Regions from separate parts of the Rhizobium sp. AB2/73 genome, predicted to be linked through region 1. Evidence: predicted binding sites of a transcription regulator. Region 1 holds the regulator's gene; each other region holds the start of a gene.

What was found. The regulator PhoB, encoded in region 1, activates phosphate uptake and scavenging genes when phosphate is short. The targets are predictions, from matches to a motif close to TGTCATNNANCTGTCAT.
Region 2: I8E17_RS18035 (DUF1045 domain-containing protein) is a predicted target of PhoB. The motif match lies at 1,841-1,857, and genes of this name have one in related genera.
Region 3: phnC (phosphonate ABC transporter ATP-binding protein) is a predicted target of PhoB. The motif match lies at 984-1,000, and genes of this name have one in related genera.

Annotation. Positions count from the first base shown of each region.
Region 1 is NZ_CP067071.1:128,988-132,183, reverse strand. Features, by position in the region: gene I8E17_RS00685 (aspartate aminotransferase family protein) at 1-329, opposite strand, end outside; gene I8E17_RS00680 (GcrA family cell cycle regulator) at 755-1,282, shown strand; gene phoB (phosphate regulon transcriptional regulator PhoB) at 1,473-2,156, opposite strand; gene phoU (phosphate signaling complex protein PhoU) at 2,188-2,901, opposite strand; gene pstB (phosphate ABC transporter ATP-binding protein PstB) at 2,953-3,196, opposite strand, start outside.
Region 2 is NZ_CP067071.1:3,680,942-3,684,137, forward strand. Features, by position in the region: gene I8E17_RS18030 (alpha-D-ribose 1-methylphosphonate 5-triphosphate diphosphatase) at 1-991, opposite strand, end outside; gene I8E17_RS18035 (DUF1045 domain-containing protein) at 1,007-1,693, opposite strand; gene phnE (phosphonate ABC transporter, permease protein PhnE) at 1,883-3,196, opposite strand, start outside.
Region 3 is NZ_CP067071.1:3,685,045-3,688,240, reverse strand. Features, by position in the region: gene I8E17_RS18065 (DapH/DapD/GlmU-related protein) at 1-267, shown strand, start outside; gene I8E17_RS18060 (pyridoxamine 5'-phosphate oxidase family protein) at 358-912, shown strand; gene phnC (phosphonate ABC transporter ATP-binding protein) at 1,137-1,991, shown strand; gene phnD (phosphonate ABC transporter substrate-binding protein) at 2,087-2,998, shown strand; gene phnE (phosphonate ABC transporter, permease protein PhnE) at 3,082-3,196, shown strand, end outside.

The DNA of each region.
Region 1 (3,196 bases):
CGCGCCGTCTTGATGGCGCATTCCAGCGCCTCGGCGCCCGAATTGGTGAAGAATACCTTGTCGGCGAAGGTCGCCTCCGTCAGCCGCTTCGACAGCTTCTCCTGACCGGGCACCTCATAAAGATTGGAGAGATGCCAGACCTTGTCGGCCTGTGCCTTCAGCTCGGCGACAAGATGAGGATGGGCGTGACCGAGCGAGTTGACCGCGACGCCGGCGGCGAAATCGAGATAGCGTTCACCACTTTCGGTCACCAGCCAGACGCCTTCACCTCGCTCGAACCGCAGGGGAGCGCGCATGTAGGTGTCATAAAGCGGCGTGGTCTCGGCCATGGCCATATCTCCTCGATCACAACTTTAAGGACCGATCGCTTCCATTTGATGAAACGGGTCCGAAAAAATCAAAAATGCCGCCTTGCGGCGGCCCGGGCACTATTGATGTTTTGCACCGCGATGTCAACAAAACTGGCATTTTGGCAGGTGCGAGATAGCGCTTGCGGGCAAAAGAGATAGGTTCGGCGGCGCCTATTGCAGAAATGCCACGCCTGGGCAGCAAGTTGGGGAAAACCTCGAAATCGATTCCTCAAGATTCTCGCGACTCTTGTCACGGAGTCAGCCTCACACTAGGTTAAAAAGCAATTGCTAGACTGCATGCGGCGGAACTAGTCACCACAATTTTAGAGCGTTTCGCGCCTCGTTCCCATGCGAGGCAATGGTGAGGGATTCTGCCATCGGAAACGCGACAGCGGAGACAGGGCATGAATTGGACAGACGAACGCGTCGAGAAGCTGAAAAAGCTATGGTCCGAAGGATTGAGCGCCAGCCAGATTGCTGCGCAGCTCGGTGGCGTGAGCCGTAATGCCGTCATCGGCAAGGTGCACCGCCTGAACCTTCCTGGCCGAGCGAAGGCAGGCGGCACGGCAACTGCGGCGCGTACGCCAAAGCGCAGTGCCGCGGCTCCTCGCGCAACGACCTACGGCTCGCGCGTCGCTACCCGCACCGTGGTCGCCCGCCAGCAGGGCGCAACCATGCTGAAGGAAGAGATCGAGATCGATTCCGTCAATGAAATTCAGTATCGCCCGGCATCGAACGTCGTCGTTCCGATCTCCCGCCGCCTCGGCCTGACGGAGCTGACGGAACGCACCTGCAAATGGCCGGTCGGGGACCCGCTGAAGGACGACTTCCACTTCTGCGGCAATGACAGCCCGGATTCGTCGCCCTACTGCACCTATCATCAGCGCATGGCCTACCAGCCGGTGCATGACCGCCGTCGCAACAACGGCTGAAAATTCCAGCAAGACAAAGAGAAACGGGCCCCTCGAGGCCCGTTTTTCTATTTCCGCCGCTCCTGCATAATTTCTTAAATCGGAATCGATTTAAGGGAAAATTATGCAGCATTTTAAGATGTTACAGCGACCTTAACGCGTCTTGAAAGACGCGTGGCGCTGTAATGGTAACACCCGAGCGGCAAGCCGCTCAGGCTTCCATGGAATAGCCCGCGCCGCGAACGGTACGGATGACATCCTGCATATTGGAGAAATTGAGCGCCTTGCGCAGACGGCCGACATGGACGTCGACAGTGCGTTCATCGACGTAGATATCGTGCCCCCATACGCCATCGAGCAGCTGCGAACGCGAGAAGACGCGGCCTGGCGAGGACATCAGGAACTCCAGCAGGCGGAATTCCGTCGGCCCCAACCGCACTTCACGGCTCTTGCGATGGACGCGATGGGTTTCGCGGTCCAGCTCGATATCGCCGCAACGCAGCACCGTGGAGAGAACCTCCGGACGGGCGCGCCGCAGCATCGCCTTGACGCGGGCCATCAGCTCCGGCGTCGAGAACGGCTTGACGACGTAATCGTCCGCGCCGGTCGAAAGCCCGCGCACGCGCTCGCTTTCCTCGCCGCGGGCCGTCAGCATGATGATCGGCAAGCGCTCCGTCTCCGGCCGCATACGCAGCCGGCGGCAGAGCTCGATGCCGGACACGCCGGGGAGCATCCAGTCGAGGATCAGGAGATCGGGAATGCGCTCCTGGAGACGCAGCTCGGCCTCATCGCCTCTGAGGATCGTGTCGACCTCGAAGCCTTCGGCCTCAAGATTGTAGCGCAGCAGAACGCTGAGCGCTTCCTCGTCTTCTACAACAGCAACTCTCGGAACCATGCGCCTATGGTCTCCTTTCTTCGCTTCCAGATTATTCCGTCACTGCGCCGACGGTGTTGGCGGTATCGTCCTTCGGGCGCTCGCCTTCCGGCTGAGCACCGGTCGCCATGTAATAGATCGTCTCGGCGATATTGGTGGCATGGTCGCCGATGCGCTCGATGTTCTTGGCGCAGAAGAGAAGATGCGTGCAGGTGGTGATGTTGCGCGGATCTTCCATCATGTAAGTGAGCATCTCGCGGAAGAGCGAGGTGTACATGGCGTCGATTTCCTCGTCACGTTCACGGATCGACACGGCCTTATCGGGCGAGCGGGTCGCGTAGACATCGAGAACTTCCTTGAGCTGGCTTAGCGCCAGTTCGGAGAGATGCTCGATGCCGCGGGCGAGACGGCGGGGAACGCCGGTGCCCTGCACGGCGATAACGCGCTTTGCGGTGTTCTTGCCGAGGTCGCCGACGCGCTCCAGATCGGAGGCGATGCGGATCGAGCCCATGATTTCGCGCAGGTCCGCTGCCATCGGCTGGCGGCGAGCGATGGTGACGATCGCCTTGTCGCCAACTTCGCGCTCGGCATGGTCAAGAACGACGTCGTCGGAGATGACCTTCTGGGCCAGGGCCGCGTCGCTGTTGACTAGCGCGCGTACGCTGTCGCTAACCATCTGCTCGGCCAGGCCGCCCATTTCGGCAATGCGGCGCGTCAGGAACTTCAGGTCTTCGTCATAGGCTGAGAGAATGTGAGTGGAGACCATTTTTCTATCCTCAAGGTGAACTGTGTGAAAGGAGCCGCGCGCCTGCCATCATCAACCAAAACGGCCCATGATGTAATCCTGCGTGCGGAAATCGTCGGGGTTGGTGAACATCTTATCGGTGTCGTTCTCCTCGACCAGGTGGCCGAGATGGAACATTGCGGTACGCTGCGAGACGCGGGCGGCCTGCTGCATGGAATGCGTCACGATGACGATGGTGAAATTCTCCCGAAGCTCGTGGATGAGATCCTCGACCTTGGCGGTTGCGATCGGATCGAGCGCCGAGCACGGCTCGTCC
Region 2 (3,196 bases), 450 kb from region 1:
TGGCAATCGCCTGCGGCAGCGAAATGCCCTCAACCTCGTCAGCCAAGATGAAGGGTGCATGTAGCAGGCTGAGCGGCACATAGTCGGAGGACAGCACGTCAAGGACGCCGAGTTCGGCCAGATCGCGAGCGGCGATATTGCCCGAATGCGACTTGCCGCGCACGATGTTCGGCGCGCCCATCAACACGCTCATGCCGGCGCCGTGCGAAGCCTTGGCGGCATCGATGCTGGTCGGGAATTCGGCGAGGCGAACGCCGTAGTTGATGGCTTCGTCGACATGGGCAAGCGTCGCGTCGTCATGGCTGGCAACGGTGATGCCGCGATCGGCGCAGACCTTGGAGATCGCGTCGCGATGCGGCGTGGCATACTTGGCCGATTCCTCCTGGCGCTTGGCGACGAATTTGGCAAAGGCCTCGTCGCTGAGCCCACGCTTCTTCTGATAGTAGAAGATGTACTGATCCATGGTTTGGAACTGGCGCTGACCCGGTGCATGGTCCATCAGCGAGACCAGACGCACGTAAGGGTCCTGCTCAAAATCCTGGAAGTGGTCGAGCACGTTGTCGGAGGAGACTTCGCAGCGCAGATGGATCAGGTGATCGGCGCGCAGGCGATCTTCGCTTTGGGCGGCCTGGATGGCATCGGCCATATCACGCATCTCGCCCTTTTCGAAACCGCCGTCCTCGTCCGAGCCCATGCGTAGGCAGTCGAACACGGTCGTGATGCCGGAGGTGACGATCTGGGCATCATGCGCCTGGATCGCCGCCGTCTTGTTCCACCGCACGCCCGGGCGCGGGGAGTAGTGCGCCTCGAGATGGTCGGTATGCAGCTCGACCAGACCAGGGATCAGAAAATCACCCTCGAAATCTTCGCCGATATCGGACTTGCCCTCGGAAATGGCGGCAATGCGACCGTCGCGAATCAGCACGGAACCTTCGACAATCTTGTCTTCGAGGACGATGCGGGCGTTGGAAAGGACGGTTTCTTTGGTCATATCGGCTCTTTCATATTAGGCGCCGGCAAGCGGCAGCCAGGAACGGACGGTAAAGGGAGCACCACGCTCTTCTTCGACGAAGACGGCGAGGCCGGAAATATCGAGCGGCTTGCCGGTATGTTCGGCGAAGCGCCCGGCGAGGATGGCTTGCAATTCGGGCTGACGCTCGGAGGGTACGCGTCCCGTCAGCGTCATGTGGAAGCGGAATTCGTCGTTGACGTAAGGATAGCCCCAGCGCAGCAGATTGGCGCGCTGCGGCTCGGTCAGGCCTTCCGGCTTGCGTCGCGCGATATCATGATCCGACAGCGGCGCGCGGAATGGCTCGAAGGTCTTGACGACGCGCGAGGCGAAATCCTGCAGCGGCTGATAAACGGAACCGGGAACGAGCGCAAAGAAATGGCCGAGCTGGCCAAGCACCAGCTCCGGAATGGTGAAAGCCTTGGTCTGCGAGGCGAATTCGGCGGCGACTTCGAGGAGATCGCGCTCGGTCACAGAAGCGGCTAGCTCGAACGGCGCCTTCAGCGTGGCATGGAAGCCGTAGCGGCGCGGGTCGGCCGTCAGCTCGGCATGATCTTCCGGCAGCGGCGCCATGGCCTTGTCGGAAAAAATCTCATTCGAAAATGCATCACGGCCCAGCCAGCGGGCGGCGAGAGATGTCAACGGATCGTCTTTGGGCGGCGTGAAATAGAGAGCATAGCGCAAGGCTGCATTCCTTGGAAAAATCGGCTGCGCGAGACACTGTTGGGTGATTTGCGACAAACCGCAATAGCAGCAAGGCAGCAACGGTTCGAATCCGGCTAAAGCCAGCTTGACCGCCGCGGACTTGCCGGCCTGCGCTACCGGATTCCCGTGACAGAATGATGATGCGGAACGATTTTTTCCCGTTCTTTTTTATTTCGTTCGCGTGCCCATCAGCTGCGAGCGCAAGGCATTGGATGCGGCGTCGAACAGGAAGACAACGATGAGGATCAACAGCACCATATAGGCGACGTTTTCCCAGTTGGCATTGGTGCGCATTGCTTCCCAAAGTTTGAGACCGATGCCGCCCGCGCCGACGGCGCCGATGATGGTCGCGCCGCGCACGTTCGATTCCCACTGGTAAAGCGTCTGGCTGACGATGACGGGCACGATCTGCGGCATGATCCCGTAGCGATGCACGAGAATGGTTGGCGAACCGGTGGATTTCACGCCCTCGCGCGGCTTGTTGTCGATGTTCTCGAGGCCCTCGGAATAGAGCTTGCCAAGCGTGCCCGTCTCGGTGAGGAAGATCGCGCCGCTGCCCGCGAGCGGGCCGGGGCCGAAGGCGCGTGTCAGGAACAGCGCCCAGATCAGCATGTCCACCGAGCGCAGGAAATCGAAGAAGCGCTTGAGGATCTGGTTGACGAGTCGGCTCGGCGTGATGTTGCGAGCCGCCAGGAAGGCGAGTGGGAAGGCCGCGAGCGAGCCCAGCAGCGTCCCGAGGAAGGCCATGACGATGGTCTGGAACAGCTTGGTCCAGACGTCGCCATGCTGCCATGCGCCATTGTTCCAGATATTGTCGAAGGCCAGCGAGAGATTGGACTGAGCAGGATCGAGCCGCGGCCCTGAAACGATCAGGCTGATGACTTCGCTCGCCGGCTTGTCGAAGAAGGGCGAATGCGTATCGAAGACGAAGTTGGCCCAGCCGATGAACCGCTTGCGGATCTTCACGCGGTCGGTGGAAATGCTGGCATCGCCGGCAAAGCCGAGATTGACCAGAATATTGTCGTCATAAACGGTCATCCAGCTTGGAACGGGCTCGGAACCGACGATTTTCGGCACATCGCCGGCAATATCGATCGGAATCGTGATGCCATGCGCGGTCACGATGGCCTGCGTCTTGGTGACGGTTACCGTGCGGCTTGTGCCGCTGACGGAAACGGTCATGCTGCCATCGGGGTTGGTCTTCACCCAGTCCGGGTTCGGATTATCGCCCAGGGGTGAAAAGCGCGGATATTTGATGCTGATCTTGTCGCCGGAGATGCGGAATTCCGGCTGCACGTCATAGCTCACCCATTCGCTGAGATAGATGCCGACCCGCTCCCAATGCGCTTCCGAAATGACCTTCGGCAGGTCGAAGAACCATACGGCATAGATGCCGTAGAGGATGACGCCGATGAAGATCATCAGCGCGCCAAAGCGCTGGCGGAACGACCGGTGAAGAACTTCCGGGTAACGCGCTTCGAT
Region 3 (3,196 bases), 450 kb from region 1:
GGGCATGGTGCCACCGTGCTGCCCGGCGTGACGGTCGGCAATGGTGCCGTCATCGGAGCCGGCGCCGTCGTTTCCAAGGACGTTGCGCCCTACACCATCGTCGGCGGTGTGCCGGCCAAGCTGATCCGCGAGCGTTTCACGTCCGAGGTCGGCGCGCGCATGGACAAGCTTTCATGGTGGGATTGGGATCACGATCGCCTGCGCACAGCGCTTGCGGATTTCCGCGCCCTTTCGGCGGAGGAATTTCTGGATCGCTACAAAGCCTGAGAACGGTTTCCACCCTCATCGGACTTGCAAGGCGCTGACAAGCGATCCAGCTTAGACGGTCCTTTCAATGCGGGATCGAGAGAAGTTTTCATGGCAAAGCAGTTTTCCAGCATCGACGATCGGCTGCGCGATTTCATCGCGCGGCAACACATCTTCTTCACGGCATCCGCAACATCGGATTCCCGTGTCAATGTTTCGCCCCGCGAGATACTGTGCCTGCGCATCATCTCTCCGAACACCGCTATTTATCTCGACCGCACCGGCAGCGGCAACGAGACTGCGGCGCATATGAAGGCGGACGGACGGCTGACCATCATGTTCTGTGCCGTCGAGGGACCGCCGATGATCCTGCGCCTCTATGGCCACGGACGGATCATCCATCGCTCGTCCACCGAATATCGGGAACTGCTGCACGATCATTATGCGGATCAGGAGCCGCTCGGGGCACGTCAGATCGTGCGGCTGGACTTCGATCTCGTCCAAACGTCCTGCGGTTTCGGCGTGCCGCTTTTCACCTATGAAGGCGAGAGGCCGAGCCTCGACCAATGGGCGAAAGCTAAGGGTCCCGACGGCATCGAGGAATACCGGCGCGAGAAGAACAGCCTCAGCATGGATGGTCTGCCGACCGGCATGTTTGACGGCTAAACTTAAAGGAAAGCTCTCAGCCGGCTAATCTTGCAAAATCGCCGGGAATTGTAACAGCAGTTACATAAAACTGACATTGGAGCTTCATGAAGCGGGACTAATCGGTTGCCTTGTGGTTGGCGCCAGCCCCCTCGGAACTCCTTTCGAGACAGGGGCACGCGCCCGTTCTTAGCACCGGTACCGCTGAAATTTTTGCAGCCCGGCAGCCGCGAAAGGGAAGCACTATGTTCGAACTCAGGAATGTCTCACGCCGGTTTGGTAACAAGCTCGCCGTCGATTCCGTGACTTTGGACATACCGCAAGGACAGATGGTCGGCGTCATCGGTCGTTCCGGCGCCGGCAAGTCGACGCTGCTGCGCATGATCAACCGTCTGGCGGATCCGAGTTCCGGCTCCATTCATTTCTCCGGTACCGAAGTCTCCAAGCTGACCGGTCGTGCACTGCGCAGCTGGCAGCGCGATTGCGCCATGATCTTCCAGCAGTTCAATCTGGTGCCGCGCCTCGACGTGCTCACCAACGTCATGCTCGGCCGCCTCAACCATCGTTCGACGATGCTGAGTCTCCTTTCGGTCTTCACCCGCGAAGAACGCATCGAGGCGATTGCGGCGCTGGAGCGCCTCGGCATCGAGCAGACGGCACTGCAGATGGCCGGCACCCTTTCCGGCGGCCAGCAGCAACGCGTTGCCATCGCCCGTGCCCTGATGCAGCAGCCGAAGATGATGCTGGCCGACGAGCCGATCGCCTCCCTCGACCCCCTGAACGCCAAGATCGTCATGGATGCGCTGCGCGATATCAACGAGCGCGAAGGCATCACCGTCATCACCAATCTGCATACGCTGGATACGGCGCGCAACTACTGCGAACGCATCGTCGGCATGGCGGCCGGCAAGGTGGTGTTCGACGGCAAGCCGACCGATCTGACGGCAGCGGCCGTCAAGGAAATCTACGGCACCGACAAGGACGGCGCCGGCATCGACGAGACCATGACGTCGACATCAATCAACATTGCCGATCCGGCCGTGCAAGCCGCGGTGACTGAATCTGCCGGCCCCCAACCGCTGGCACTGGCCGGTCTCTGAGAGGGACGGCCGGGATCGAAGGCCCGCGTCAAGGGCGCATTTCTTCTATCAGACCGAAGACATCCGGGGACACCGGTTAATCAGGAGACGAACCCATGTTGAAGAAAGCACTCTTTGCGGCTACGGCGCTTGTTGCGCTCGCAGCCGGCGCTGCCGCCAACGCAGCAGACCTCAAGGAATTCCGCATCGGCATTCTCGGCGGCGAAAACGAAGCCGACCGCCTGCGCAATTACGCCTGCCTTTCCGACCACCTGAAGAAGGAATTCGGTTTCGAGAAGGTTTCGCTGTTCCCGGCCGCCGACTATAACGGCGTTATCCAGGGCCTGCTCGGCGGCACGCTCGACTTCGCCGAACTCGGTGCTTCCGGCTACGCAGCCGTCGCCATAAAGGACCCGAAGGCCGTTACCCCGATCCTGACGACGCAGCAGACCGACGGTTCGACCGGCTACTACTCGATCGGCCTCGCCCTCAAGTCCTCCGGCATCAAGACGATCATGGACGCCAAGGGCAAGAAGCTCGGCTACGCCGATCCGGACTCCACCTCGGGCTACCTCGTTCCGCTGACACAAATTCCGAAGACCACCGGCGTGCCGAACGACAAATTCTTCGGCTCGACCCAGTTCAACGGCGGCCATGAGAACAACCTGCTCGCCGCTTACGACGGCAAGGTCGACGTTGCTGTCGACGACTCTTCGGGCGTTGGCGATTTCAAGGACGGCTATACCTCCGGTACCTTCCGCAAGGAAGTCGACAAGGGCGCCGTAGACCCGAACAAGCTCGTCGAAGTCTGGCGTTCGCCGCTGATCCCGAATGGCCCGCTCGTCGTTCGCAACGCTCTCGGCACTGAATGGCAGACGAAGCTGGCGGACTTCTTCATGAAGCTCCCGACGGCTGACGCCAAGTGCTTCAACGCCATCGAGGGCGGCGACTTCAAGGGCTACGTCAAGGTTACCCCGGACTTCTACAACGCCGTCATCGACGTTCGTAAGGCTGCCATCGGCGGCTGATCCGCATTCCTATAATTGGGCGGCCGGCAACGGCCGCCCTTTTGCTATTCACACCCCTTTGCGATTCACAAGGGCAGGATTTCATGACGATCGCCGATACGCACCCGAACATGCAGAGCGCGCCGCAGAGCGCCAAGGAGATCGGCGACGCCTGGAGCAAGATGGTGGCCAAGCGCCGCTTCTACACCGGCATCGGCC